DNA from 2 places in the Bradyrhizobium sp. IC3195 genome. Region 1 is predicted to be linked to the other one. Evidence: riboswitches for the same ligand, from Rfam matches in the RefSeq annotation. Region 1 holds a riboswitch; the other holds the start of a gene.

Region 1 (7,168 bases):
GCGCTGCAATCACTGCTTCCTTCGGGCTGGATCCAGATCGTGCTGATTGGCATCCTGGCCTGGCCATTGGTCGCGCTGCGCTCGCTGCACGATCATGTCGCTGCCGTGGCCACGCCCTTGCTGGCCGGCGACGTCGCCGCCGCGCGCGAAGCGGTCTCGCGCATCGTCGGCCGCGATCCCGCAAGCCTCGATCAAGCCGGCATCGCGCGCGCGGCGATCGAGAGCCTTGCCGAAAACGCCTCCGACGGCATCGTCGCGCCGGTGTTCTGGGGCGCACTGTTGGGCTTGCCCGGCATCCTCGGCTACAAGGCGATCAACACGCTGGACTCCATGATCGGCCATCGCAGCGAACGCCACGAAGCCTTCGGCTGGGCGGCAGCGCGCATCGACGACGTCGCCAATTTCGTCCCGGCGCGGCTGACCGGATTCCTGTTCGTGCTGCTGGCACCGCAGCGGTCGGAATCATTGGCCTGCATGACGCGCGATGCGCGCCGGCATCGCTCGCCCAATGCCGGTTGGCCGGAAGCGGCCATGGCCGGCGGACTCGGTGTGCGGCTCAGCGGTCCCCGCATCTATCACGGCAGCGCGACCGAAGAGCCCTGGCTGAACGAAGGCGCGCGCGATCCGCGCGCCGCCGACATCGTCGAGGCGCTGACGGTCTATCGCCGCGCCATGCTGCTGGTCGCAGGCCTGCTTGCGATCCTGGCTTTCGCGTGAAACAACGGGGCATGCGCGAGCACGGTGGAAATCTGGACCAGGCCCAGCGGCGTTTCGGCGGACGCGCAGAGGATTGGATCGATCTGTCGACCGGGATCAACCGGCTGCCGTATCCCGTGGGCGAGGTGAGCGCGCGCGCGTGGAGCGCGCTGCCATCACGCGCCGAGATCGAGGCATTGCATCAGGCGGCGCGGCACGGCTACCGCACGAGCGCACCGATCGTTGCGATGGGCGGTGCTCAGGCCGCCATTCAATTGCTGCCGCAACTCGCGGCGCCCGGGCGCGCGCGTATCCTCGCGCCGACCTACAATGAATATGCCGGCGTCCTGTCGGCCGCCGGCCGGGACGTCCAGGAGGTTGCCGAGCTCGATGCGCTGGCGGGTGCGGACCTCGCCATCGTCGTCAATCCCAACAATCCCGACGGGCGGTGCCATTCGCGCAAGGATCTGCTCGCGCTGTTGCCGCGCGTCGGCCGTCTCGTCGTAGACGAGAGCTTTGCGGACCCGATTCCGCAATTGTCGCTTGCACCCGACGCGGATCGACCGGGACTGTTGATCCTGCGGTCGTTCGGAAAGTTTTATGGCTTGGCCGGCCTGCGGCTCGGCTTCGCCATCGGTCATGCCGCCGACATCGACAAGCTTGCCGCCGTGTCGGGTCCATGGCCTGTTTCGGGCGCGGCGATCGAAATCGGCTGTCGTGCCTTGCGCGATCAGACTTGGGCCGAGGCGACGTCGGCGCGGCTCGCGCGCGACTGTGTTCGCCTCGATGCAATGGCGCATTCGCGAAGCTGGCGGCTCATCGGCGGCACACCGCTGTTTCGCTTGTACGAAACGGCCGACGCGGTGGCTGCGCAGGAGAGGCTCGCGCGCAGCCACATCTGGTCCCGCGTGTTCGCGCAACAGCCGACATGGCTGCGCCTCGGGCTCCCCGGCAGCGAAGCCGAATGGACGCGCCTTGCCGAGGCCCTAGCGCGCTAGCGCGAGCAGGCCTTCGACGTCGAGATGCTTTTCGATGTGATCGGCCAGCGCCTCGAGCGCGCTTTCGACGCTGGCGTGATAGGGCTCGTCGCCTGCGGGAATGTCGAGTTTGGCGAGGTAGGCCTTGCGGAAATCATCCGACGTGAACAGGCCGTGCAGATAGCTGCCCTGCACACGACCATCCCTTGAGATCGCGCCTTCCGGCTCGCCGTCGAGCTTTGCGAAGGGGCGGGCGCGATCCGGGCCGTCGGTGCGGCCGATGTGGATCTCGTAAGCCTGGATCGGCTGATCCGTCGCCGCGTGCACGGCCGCAACGCGCGTGAGGGTCTTTTGCGGGCTCATCACCGTCTCGATATCGAGAAGCCCGAGGCCCGGCGTGTCGCCCGCAGGCCCCTCGATGCCTTCGGGGTCGGCGACGCTGCGTCCCAGCATCTGATAGCCGCCGCAGAGGCCGAGCACATGGCCGCCCCTGCGGTAATGCGCGAACAGGTCGACGTCCCAGCCCTGCGCGCGCAGGAAGGCGAGGTCGCCGCGGGTGGATTTTGAGCCAGGGATGATCACGAGCCTGGCATCGCCGGGAATGGCTTCGCCCGGACGCACCATCACGAGATCGACACCCGGCTCGAGCTTGAGCGGATCGAGATCGTCGAAATTGGCGATCCGCGACAGTGCGAGGCAGGCGATCTTGCATTGGCCCGGCTTGCGCGCATCGCGCAGGCCGAGCGCATCCTCGGCCGGTAGCTCGCCGGCACGCGGAAACCAGGGCAGCACGCCGAAGCCGCGCCACGACGTTTTCTGCTCGATCAGCCTGTAGCCGTCGTCGAACAGCGTGGGATCGCCGCGGAACTTGTTGATGACGAAGCCAGAGATCATCGCGGCATCGTCGGGCTCGATCACCGTCTTGATGCCGACGAGCTGGGCGATGACGCCGCCGCGATCGATGTCGCCGACCAGCACGACGGGCACATCCGCCTTGCGGGCAAAGCCCATATTGGCGATGTCGGACTTGCGCAAATTCACCTCGGCCGGACTGCCGGCGCCTTCGACCAGCACCAGATCGGCGCGCGCCTTCAGCCGTTCAAAGCTCTCCAGCACCGCGCCCATCAGCGACGGCTTCATCGCCGCGTAGTCGCGCGCGCGTGCGGTCGCGATGCGCTTGCCGTGGACGACGACCTGCGCGCCGACATCGGTCTCGGGCTTGAGCAGCACCGGGTTCATGTCGGTGTGCGGCTCGACACCGGCGGCGAGGGCCTGCAGCGCCTGGGCGCGGCCGATCTCACCGCCATCGACGGTGACCGCGGCGTTGTTCGACATGTTCTGCGGCTTGAACGGCAGCACGCGCAGACCACGGCGCGTAAAGGCGCGCGCGAGGCCGGCGACGATGAGCGACTTGCCCACGTCCGAGCCGGCACCCTGAATCATCAATGCGCGTGCCATTGAAGCTAGAACTCGACGCCGGCCTGCGCCTTGATGCCGGAGCGGAAGGGATGCTTGACCAGCGTCATCTCGGTGACGAGGTCGGCGACCTCGATCAGCTCGTCCTTGGCGTTGCGCCCGGTGAGCACGACATGCGTCATCGCAGGCTTTTGCGTCGTCAGGAAATCGACGACTTCGGCGATGTCGAGATAGTCGTAGCGCAGCGCGATGTTGATCTCGTCGAGCACGACCATGCGCAGCCGCTCGTCGAGGATCAGCTCCTTGGCTTTCTCCCAGCCGGCGCGCGCGGCAGCGATGTCGCGGGTGCGGTCTTGGGTCTCCCAGGTGAAGCCTTCGCCCATCGCGTGGAACTGACAGAGTTCGCCGAAATGGCCGGTGAGCAGGCGCCGTTCGCCGGTATCCCAGGCGCCCTTGATGAATTGCACCACCGCACAAGGAAAGCCATGCGCGACGCAGCGGACGATCATGCCGAAGGCCGAGGAGGATTTTCCCTTGCCCGCGCCGGTGTGGACGATGATCAGGCCTTTTTCACCGCTCTTGGTCGCCATGATCTTGTCGCGAGCGGCCTTCTTCTTCGCCATTTTGGCGGCGTGGCGGGCGTCGGTTTCCTCGGTCGTGTGGGTTTCCGGTTCAGGCGTCATCGGTCCCGGTCCTTCGGCTTGACAAGTGGCGGCCACCGGCAAATGGTGGCCTGGCGTTGGTTCCTGTCCTATGACAGGCGAAGAGGGAATGCGATAGGGTCCGAATCCGCAAAGATTTGGGTCCAAACTGCAGCCGCCCCCGCGACCGTGACCGGAGAGATGCCCGAAGCCACTGATTCCTTTTGGAATCGGGAAGGCGGGGATCGAAGGGCCAAAACCCTGCTCCGCAAGCCGGGAGACCTGCCAGCGCGGACGAGTTTTGGACCGGCGGACGGGGTGTTCCGCGACGGGGAAGCGGGCCTTCAGGAGAATGGTCCGTGCGCCTCATCGCCTCCCGCTGTTATCTGGAAGAGGCGATGACCGTCACACTTCATGTCTGCATCACCTGCCGCGCCGGCCAGACGCTTGGCGAGGGCGAGACGACGCCCGGCAAGCGCCTGCATGGCGCGATTATCGAGGCCGGCGTGCCCGAGGGCGTCAGCGTGGTTCCCGTCGAATGCCTGTCGGCGTGCAGCCAGGGCTGCTCGGTCGCGCTCAGCGCGCCCGGCCGCTGGTCCTATGTCTATGGCCGCCTGTCCGATGCGAATGCGCAGGACGTGGTCGCAGGTGCTGCGGCCTACGCGGCGACGCCCGACGGAATCGTGCCCTGGCGCAGCCGTCCCGAAATCTTCCGCAAGCAGTCGCTTGCCCGTATTCCCCCTGTTACCGTCGTGCCGGAGGCCGCTGAATGAACTCGCTCGCAAAAGTCCCGGTTACGGTGGTCACGGGTTTCCTGGGCTCCGGCAAGACGACGCTGATCCAGCATCTGCTCAGCAACGCCGGCGGCAAGAAGCTCGCGGTGCTCGTCAACGAATTCGGCAGCGAGGGCGTCGACGGCGAGATCCTGAAGTCCTGCGCCGATGCGAACTGCCCGGAGGAGAACATCGTCGAGCTCGCCAATGGCTGCATCTGCTGCACCGTCGCCGACGATTTCATTCCGACCATGGAGCAGTTGCTGGCGCGGCCGGTGCGGCCCGATCACATCCTGATCGAGACCTCGGGCCTGGCGCTGCCAAAGCCGCTGCTGAAGGCGTTCGACTGGCCGGAGATCCGCTCGCGGATCACGGTCGACGGCGTGATCGCGCTGGCCGACGCCGAGGCTGTCGCCGCCGGCCGCTTCGCGCCGGATCCGGCTGCGGTGGAAGCGCAGCGCGCGGCGGACGACAATCTCGATCACGAGACGCCGCTGTCAGAAGTGTTCGAGGACCAGATCGCCTGCGCCGACATCGTGCTGCTGACCAAGGCCGACCTTGCGGGCGCAGCCGGAATCGAAGCCGCAAAGGCGGCGATCACAGCCGAGATGCCGCGCCGCGTGCCGATGCTGCCGGTCACCGATGGCGCGATCGACGCGCGCGTCATCCTCGGCCTCGGTGCGGCCGCCGAGAATGATCTCGCCGCGCGGCCCTCGCATCACGACGGCGAGGAAGAGCATGAGCATGATGATTTTGCGTCGGTCGTGATCGACCTTCCGGAGGTGGCGGATATCGATGCGCTGGTCGCATCGGTCCAGAAACTGGCGCGCGAGCAGAACGTGCTGCGGGCCAAGGGCTACATCGCGGTCGCGGGCAAGCCGATGCGCCTGTTGTTGCAGGCGGTCGGTGAGCGCGTGCGCCATCAGTTCGACAAGCCATGGGGCGCGGGTCTCAGACAGTCGAAGCTCGTCGTGATCGGCGAGCATGGCGATATCGACGAGGCCGCCATCAAGGCAGGACTTGGTCTTTCAGGATCTGGCATCTGATGCACGTCGTCTTCCGCGAGAGCCGCGGTCTCGAGGAGACCCCGACGCCAAGAGACATCGGCCAGGACCCGGCCGATCTCGTGGTGCTCTCGTATTCGGATTCCGACCTTGCCGCCTTTGCGGCCGGCTGGCGCCGCGGTCGGGGCAGCCTGCCGTCGCTGCGGCTGGCCAATCTCGCGGAGCTGCGTCATCCGCTGTCGGTCGACACCTATATCGAACGGACGCTGTCGCAGGCGCGGGGCATATTGGTGCGCCTGATCGGCGGGGAGTCCTATTGGGCATACGGGCTCGCGGCGCTCCAGCAACTCGCGCAAGAGCGCAACATCGTGCTCGCCGTGCTGCCGGCGGACGGCCGCGACGACGCGCGGCTGGATGCGTACTCGACCCTGCCGGTCTCGACGCTGCGGCGGCTCAAGGTGCTCTGCGACTCCGGTGGCCCGGTCGCCGCGCAAGCCGCGATCGCGCAGCTCGCGCTGGCCTCGGGCCTCTATGCCGGCCCGGTCATCGGCGAGATGACCGTGCCCGAGATGGGATTCTACGATCCCGCGCGCGGCGTCATTGCCGCGCCGGCGGGCGGCGAGGGCAAGCCGCGCGCACTCGTGACGTTCTATCGCTCCTATCTCACCGCCGCCGATACGGGGCCCGTCGACGCCTTGATTGCGGCGCTGCGCGAGAAGGGATTTGACGCCTACGGTGTGTTCGTCACCTCGCTGAAGGCGCCGGGCGTTGCCGACTGGCTGCGCGCGCATCTGGCGCAACATCCTGCGGCGGCGATCGTCAATGCGACGGCGTTCTCGGCCCTTGGCGACGACGGCACGACGCCGTTCGATGCCGCGTCCTGTCCGGTGTTCCAGGTCGCGCTCTCGACGGCGCGGCGCGAGGATTGGGCGGAATCGCTGCGCGGCCTGTCGCCCGGCGATCTCGCGATGCATGTGGTGCTGCCGGAGGTCGACGGCCGCCTGTTCGCAGGCGTGGTGAGCTTCAAATCGGCCGGTCAGCGCGATCCCGATCTGCAATTCGCGCATCTAGCGCACAGGCGCGACGAAGAGCGCGTCAACGCCGTTGCCATGCGCGTCGCGGCTTGGCGTCGCCTCGCGGAGAAGCCCGCCGGCGAGAAGCGGTTGGCAATCGTGCTCTCGAATTATCCGGGCCGGCCGCATCAGATCGCGCACGCCGTCGGGCTCGACGCGCTGGCGTCGGTCGAGGCGTTGATCTCCGATCTCGCGGAGGTCGGCTTCGACGTTGCGCCGGTCGATGCGCTCGGCGCAAAACTATTGAAGCAGAGCTTGACCTGGAGCGTCGCCGAATATCGCACGGGGCTGGCGCGCCTGCCGCAATCCTTGCAGGACGATCTCGTGCAGGCCTGGGGCGCACCGGAGAACGATCCGAGCTGCTGCGACGGCGCGTTCTACTTCGCTGCGATCCAATGCGGCCGGTCGATCATCGCAGTCCAGCCCGAGCGCGGCGATGCGGCCTCGCGCGATGCCGATTATCACGATCTCGCCCGCACGCCGCGCCAAGCCTATGTCGCGTTCTATCTCTGGCTCCGGCAGCAAGGCTGCGATGCCGTCGTGCATATGGGCGCGCACGGCACGCTGGAATGGCTGCCCGGAAAATCC
Region 2 (7,168 bases), on a different contig from region 1:
TCTTCGTGCCAGATAATAGACGGCAATTCGCACCGGTTTTGTGTCCTCTTTGTCGACTTTCCGACTGGCGCATGTCTCGATGTTTCCGTTCAACCTCTCCAGCACGGCTTATGCATCCCCGTCACGCACCGGATGTTCGACGGCACAGCGGAACGCCTCGGTGCCAAGTTCCTGATGAGAAGTGGCAGCACGTTTGCCGTCATTGAACCGTGTGGTTCGGTTATCGTTGCCGGAATGTGGGCTTTTGATCGCTGCCATGCCTTCGGGCACTTTCGGCCAAGGGGCCATGGCGCGTTTGGCGCTCCTTTCGCGACGTCCGGCGCTCCGGAAGTCGAGAACAGCCTCAGTCAGGCGCGCTTTGTACTCGATGGCGAACGACGGCAAGCCGATCTTCGCCGAGCATTTGGGGTGTGGCTGGCACCGCAAATCAAACGTGCTGCCCGGGTAAGTTGTAAGTTGCTGGCTTAGCCAAGTGTCTTGGCCTATTCAACACTGATCCTGTTGGTCGAGAAGGTGGCTGGATGGCGCGCGTGCTCGAAAAACCGCTGGGAAGCTGGGACTGGCGACAAATGCGTTCTGCTCGAGGCAGCGGCCCCGACCGCGCAAGCCGCATTTGTCCTTTCCACCGATCTGGCGTGCAACCCGCGGGCAACTGCGATGCTCATTGCGGTATCGCTGATTGGAGAGCACTGCTACATCATCTCAATGCTAGAGATGCACGGTCATTCGCGTAGCAGATGTCGCAGCATCAGCTTGAGACATGATCTGAGAGGTTGACGGAAGACTGCTCTTGCCGATAATCCAAGTCGTCGAGGTTCTCCGGTTTCCATTTGATCCGGAGCTAAGAGGGAAGCCGGTGAAAATGCCGGCGCTGCCCCCGCAACTGTGAGCGGCGAGCCGCTGTCCAACGACGTCACTGAAGCCTGCGCGGCTTCGGGAAGGCCGGACAGCAGCGATGACCTGCGAGCCAGGAGACCTGCCCCGACACTATATTCGTCCACGGGCGGGGTGTCCCGGTGGTGCGCCAAGCAGCCGTCGCACCGCGACTTCCCCTGCCTGCGTCCGCCATGGCCTTTGCCCCCAACATGGGTTAACGCTATGTCTCTTCTCTCCCTCCCTGTTGCCACGCTCGGAACGCCACGCATCGGTCCAAGGCGCGAGCTCAAAGTCGCTCTAGAAAGCTACTGGGCCGGAAAAAGCAGCGAACAGCAGCTGCTCGAGGACGCAGCTGGCCTGCGTGCCGCGAATTGGGCCCGTCAGAAATCTATCGGCGTCACGGTCATTCCATCGAACGATTTCTCGCTGTATGACCAGGTGCTCGACACAAGTGTCATGGTTGGCGCCATCCCGGAGATCTACGCCTCGAAAGCCGAATCCGTTTCGCTCAAGACATACTTCGCCATGGCCCGCGGTTCACAATGCGACGACCAGGAAGCGAGTTGCGGTCACGGACCGCGCGGATTTGGCGCACCCGCGCAGGAGATGACCAAGTGGTTCGACACCAACTATCACTATATGGTCCCCGAGTTTCACAGGGGACAGACTTTCAGGCTATGCTCTCGCAAGCCGATCGAGGAGTATGAGGAAGCCAAGGCCCTTGGCTTTCAGACCCGCCCCGTCCTGATCGGGCCGGTCACATTCCTAAAGCTCGGCAAGAGTCCCGATCCCACGTTCCAGCCACTCTCACTGCTGGATGAACTGATACCGCCCTATATCGAGGTTATGCAGGAATTGGCCAAACGTGGGGCAAATTGGGTTCAGTTCGACGAGCCCAGCCTAGTTCTTGATCTGGATGAGGGGACGCGAAAATCTTTGCGACATGCCTATGACCGGCTCGCCAAGGAGGGGCCGGCGATCAAGATCATGGTTGCCAGCTATTTCGGCGACCTCGGCGACAATCTGGACACCGCCTTGAGCCTGCCAGTTGCCGGGCTGCACCTCGATCTGGTTCGAGCGCCACAGTTGTTGCACCAGATCATCGCTGGCGGCCGAAGTGATCTCGTCATGTCGCTCGGTGTCGTCGACGGTCGGAATGTATGGCGGTCGAATTTGTCGTCGCTGCGCCAGCGGCTCGAACCCGCGATTGCGAAGCTCGGCAAGGATCGTGTACAGATCGCCCCATCCTGCTCGCTGCTTCATGTGCCGGTCGATGTTGAACTCGAGACCGGGCTCGCTTCCGACGTCAAGAGCTGGCTTGCTTTCTCGGTCCAGAAGATGCGGGAGCTTGCGATCCTAGCGCGTGCACTCGCAGGCGACCAGAATGTTGCGTTAGCTCTTGCCGAGTCGGAAGGTGCCGCGACTGTCCGCCGGACTTCGCCGAAAATCCGTGATGCCAATGTCGCTGTCCGGATGAGAGCGATCGACCAGACCATGTGTCGGCGCGCGAGCCCATTTGCCCGTCGGGCCGAGATCCAAAGCAATCGATTCGGACTACCGGCTTTTCCTACCACGACGATCGGATCATTTCCGCAGACCACAGAGATCCGGAATGCCCGTGCGGCGCATGCGCGAGGTGCGATAAGCGACGAGCAATACGACAAGTTCCTCAAGGAGGAGACTGCGCGCGCCGTACGTTGGCAGGAGGACATCGGTCTTGACGTCCTCGTGCACGGCGAGTTTGAGCGCAATGACATGGTGCAGTACTTCGGCGAGCAACTCGCCGGCTTCGTATTTACCAAGAGCGGATGGGTGCAGTCCTACGGCTCGCGCTGCGTCAGGCCACCGATCCTGTTTGGCGATGTAGCACGGCCGAAGCCTATCACCGTGGACTGGTGGCGCTACGCGCAATCACTAACAAGGAAGCCGATGAAAGCGATGTTGACCGGACCGGTGACGATCTTGAACTGGTCCTTTGTTCGGGATGATATTCCCAGAAGCGAGGTCTGCCGCCAGATTGCGCTCGCGATCCGAGACGAAGTCCGCGATCTCGAGAATGCTGGTGCGACCATGATCCAGATCGACGAAGCTGCAGTCCGCGAAGGATTGCCGTTGCGTCGATCGGAGTGGGCGGCTTATCTCGACTGGGCCGTCGATTGCTTCCGCATCTGTTCATCGGGCGTCGCCGATCAAACGCAAATTCATACGCATATGTGCTACTCGGAGTTCAACGACATCATTGGTGCGATCGCTGCAATGGACGCGGATGTCATCTCGATCGAGACATCGCGCTCGAAAATGGAACTACTCGACGCGTTCAGGAACTACGAATATCCAAATCAGATCGGGCCGGGCGTGTACGACATCCACTCTCCACGCGTTCCCGAGACGAGCGAAATGAAGGAGCTGATGGTGTTGGCTCGGACGCGGCTGCAGGATTCGCAGCTCTGGATCAATCCAGACTGCGGCCTGAAGACGCGCAAATGGGAGGAGGTTCGGCCAGCGCTAGCGAACATGGTCACTGCCGCCCGCGAACTGCGCGCTGCATTCGATCCGCGAGGCCGTTGATCCGGGCTTCGGTCTCTTTTCGACAAAGCTGATCCGCTTGTGGTCATTTGCGCGGGAGCCTTAGGAACATAAAAAATGCCCCGCCCCGCTTAGCGGGCCGGGCGAAAGTCTGGGAGGAGCGAAGCTGACGCATTCGCGCGGACTTCCATCGGCGAAGCCGCCAGTTCGATCACGGCGAGGACATTCGCCGAAAATCTGAGCCGAGTTGAAGCACAAGATCAGCGTAGCTCAATTATGCCGTGGTATGCGACCGTATAGCCTGAGAGTTAGAATCTACACCAAGGTTTGTCGCTCATGAGCACGTCGGCACGATTACGACAGCAGCGAGGGGGCATGCCGGGCGGTCGCCGCAGGACAGCAAACTCGGTGCGCTTTCCTGCCTGGAGCCTTATGTTCGATCAGGGCGACGTAAGCCCGGCTCCATGGATCTCGCAAGCTTATCCAATGCATAAGCGGTTGCTAAATTTGAACCTTGCTTAAGGCAGTCCTTGGTCGACCGGTTCCACCCGATAGTCGGGTTTCGGCTTGGGCGCTGAGGAGCACCCTATCGGCACCGCGGCATCATCAAGCTCGTGACACCCTCCGCATGGTCCGCTCATAGATCTCAAACAGAGGTTTCTGGACCTGATTACGGAGTGTCGCCGATGCCTATGGCCGCTCCAAGGCCAATGGGAGGGCATGCTGCACGCCGCATACACGTATGTAGGATCGCGATGAAGCGGTCACGCGTCAGGAACGAGCATCATTTACGATGCGGATCCCCATAGGTTGTTGAAATCCAATTGCGCCAGAACTGGTCGTGGCGATCCACGTCCAGCGCCTTGCTGTTGGTGCTGAACGTACCCGGGACTGGCAGTGCCTCGCATTCGCGTGCAGTGAGTAGGACCGGCTGCGGCCGGATGTCTCAGAGCGTATGGGGCGGGGCTCAAGGAGTGGGAGTGCTTCGCCGCACCCGCGCGGCGGCAATCGTCCGTCCTCATCGGTCGGCGGACACGAGAGGCGTCCGTTTCGCGCGATATCACTGCGCAACTGACAGACCTGCGAGGTTTACATTGTGGTGCCGGAACCAGAGCTCAGCTAGGCTCCGCCATGCTGTTTGCGCCGGTGGTCGAGGAAGCGATCACGTTGCGCAGAAGCCATTTTGGGGGGGGGGCGGCAGCCTACGTGCCCGCGAGCACCCCCCATTTTCTTTCGACAGAATGAGCATGAGGTCCACTTCCTGCTGTCAAACGGCCGCGTCAATACGGCCCGTCCGTCTCGGCGCTGTGTCACGGATTGCCGGCCTTGGCGGACGACAACGCGACCGAGCTCCGTTCGGCCTCAGCTTCTTGCTCCAATTGCAGAATATGCGCTCTTAGCGCATCGGAAGTCGCTGCCGCTGTCTCGCTGAACAGCGGATCTCCATCATTGGTGAGGGCGGAAGCGATTTCGGTCCAATCCTTAGCCGAGAGAGCCTTCAGAGCGGCGGGAAAGAAATCTCGTTCTTCCCACATCATGTGGTGCCGCTCGCGTACTATAAAGTCGCGTATGATATTGCCGACGTCTTGCCGAAAGAGGTCACGATCCGCGAGGATAGCGTCAATAGCTCGCGCGAAGTGGTGCAAACGGTCGACGACTTCCTGGTGTTCAAGCGCGAGATCGCCGACGATTGCAGCTGCCTCCGGATCGCGAGACTTGAGCTTGAAAAAAATCAAGTCTTCCTGTGGATGATGGTACACCTCGGGGTAAACCTCGAAATAGCTGATAATCGCGCGAATGACCTCATAATCGGGCCGGATCCCCTTCTCAAAAATCTCCAATTCGCGTTGAAGAGCGACCAGAAGAAGATCAATGTTGCGATGCTCTCGAAGCAGAAGATCGATGATCATTGCGGTGTTCCTGGAGGCACAATCTAGGCTGGAAGCGATTTCTGCCATTTGCAAGACTGCCCAAGCCGAATTCGGTGTCCTTCGCGGGGCTGCGATTTGTCCGCGCCATTCGACGCAAAAAGTAGCGCGCTTCAATTTGAGCTGGCGTAAATCAACTTAGCTGAAGTGTTGCACAAAGCTCCTGGGCAGTCCGTCGTTACGCAGCACGACCGCACAGCGCACGAAACCACCTGATAGAGGTATTGGGCTGCCTGGTCTTCGCGGTAGATCTCGCTATTGGGAGTGAGACGCTTCGGTCTCGGAATTATGCCAAATGGTTCACGACGATGAGGTCGCCCACGCAAGACGCTGGTCGGATGGCGTCTCGTCTCGCTAGAACTGGCGGCCTGGGCGTGCATGGCGGACCCTATCTTACCAACGTCGATTCGACGCAGATTGGCTGCTCCTGACGAATTGGAAATTTGGATGTTTTCCCTAGGTAGAAGCCCCTAAGTATTTACACGTAAGTCCATGAGCGGGGCGTGTATGGGGCGACGCGGTCACTTGGTTGCTCAAACATGCTCAAATCGGATTACGAAGCTGCATGCTGGCTTCGTCGGCCGCGCACTGCCGTACCCCTGAAGAGCTCCAGCCAGCCGAAACGTTGTCGTCCATCGCCACTTTCGGCTCGCCGCAGGAAGTCTTGTTCGGCGCCTTGACTTTGATCCTCGTCAGCATCGGTCGGCCGCGGAGGTGACGGGGCCGATGTTGACGGCATCCTGATCGATGTACGCTGGCGTGGTGACGTGCTTGATGATCATGCGATAAGTACGCATGTGGACCGAGTTGGGGTCTAGCCCGGATCATAGGTCTCGGCTCGCGTGACATATTGACCTGGCGCAACGGCCGGCCTGGGTGTGTTGCATCGGCAGGCGTCACCGAAAACATGATCGGCTCGGTGCGCGCGAAACCTGCCGTTCGTCAGCTTGATGCATGAATAAGCCATTCACGCTATTTTGCGCTGCTGCTAGAGTCCCGCGGTAATGGCGATCCGCATCAACTCGGACATGCTGCGGACATTAGTCTTGGCCATCAGGTTCGCACGGTAAACCTCGACTGTCCGCGGACTGATGCCGAGATCATGGGCTATCACTTTGTTAATCTTGCCGGCTAATAGTCCCTGCAGGACGTCGCGTTCGCGCGACGAGAGATCCGCGAGGCGGGCTTCCGCCTGCAGTTTCGCTGCGTCGGCTGGCTTTGTTGGCCGCGCTTCCAAAGCACTATTGATCGCACGCAATAGCACCTCCTCCTCGAACGGCTTCTCGATGAAGTCGACCGCACCCGCTTTCATCGCTTCGACTGCGAGCGATACGTCGCCATGACCAGTTATTAAGAGGACGGGGCAGTCGGCGCGATCGGCTTTCACTTTTCTGACGAGTTCGAGACCGCTCATAGCCGGCAGACAGATGTCTGACACAATGCAGTCAACCGGACCGCTTGCGACGTCATTGAGAAACGCGGTCGCCGTCTCATAGGTTGCTACGTAGAAACCATTAACATCAAGCAGAAACGCGAGCGAGTCCCGCATAGCGGCGTCATCGTCGATCACGAGAATGCGCCGCCCAGTCATGTGTCTTCACTAAGCTCCGCAATCGCGCGGTGAACTGAAAGATCCTGTCGCCGCCCGGATTCCTCGTGGCTCGATGATCGTCCAGCAGATCGATAGCCCCACACCCATGCCATGCGTGTTAGACGTGACAATGGGCTGGAACCGGCCGTCGCTGATGCAGAGCAGGGTAGCGAAGCTCCCCCAGTCCGCGGCCGCGGCGAAAGCGGGAAAAACGACCGGAAGGTAGATGATCGTGCCCGTGCGGTCC

Evidence for each region. A riboswitch is a leader RNA that binds a small molecule or an ion and turns the genes downstream of it on or off. The one in region 1 is predicted to bind cobalamin.
Region 2: another riboswitch for cobalamin. It lies ahead of metE (5-methyltetrahydropteroyltriglutamate--homocysteine S-methyltransferase); the one in region 1 lies ahead of I6F09_RS13825 (DUF1636 domain-containing protein).

Annotation. Positions count from the first base shown of each region.
Region 1 is NZ_JADYVG010000005.1:247,866-255,033, forward strand. It holds gene cbiB (adenosylcobinamide-phosphate synthase CbiB) at 1-717, shown strand, start outside; gene cobD (threonine-phosphate decarboxylase CobD) at 729-1,694, shown strand; gene I6F09_RS13815 (cobyric acid synthase) at 1,683-3,131, opposite strand; gene cobO (cob(I)yrinic acid a,c-diamide adenosyltransferase) at 3,137-3,772, opposite strand; cobalamin riboswitch at 3,813-4,035, shown strand; gene I6F09_RS13825 (DUF1636 domain-containing protein) at 4,129-4,503, shown strand; gene cobW (cobalamin biosynthesis protein CobW) at 4,500-5,549, shown strand; gene cobN (cobaltochelatase subunit CobN) at 5,549-7,168, shown strand, end outside.
Region 2 is NZ_JADYVG010000014.1:137,164-144,331, forward strand. It holds gene I6F09_RS24665 (hypothetical protein) at 109-384, opposite strand; cobalamin riboswitch at 796-999, shown strand; gene metE (5-methyltetrahydropteroyltriglutamate--homocysteine S-methyltransferase) at 1,099-3,444, shown strand; gene I6F09_RS24675 (hemerythrin domain-containing protein) at 4,713-5,312, opposite strand; gene fixJ (response regulator FixJ) at 6,319-6,921, opposite strand.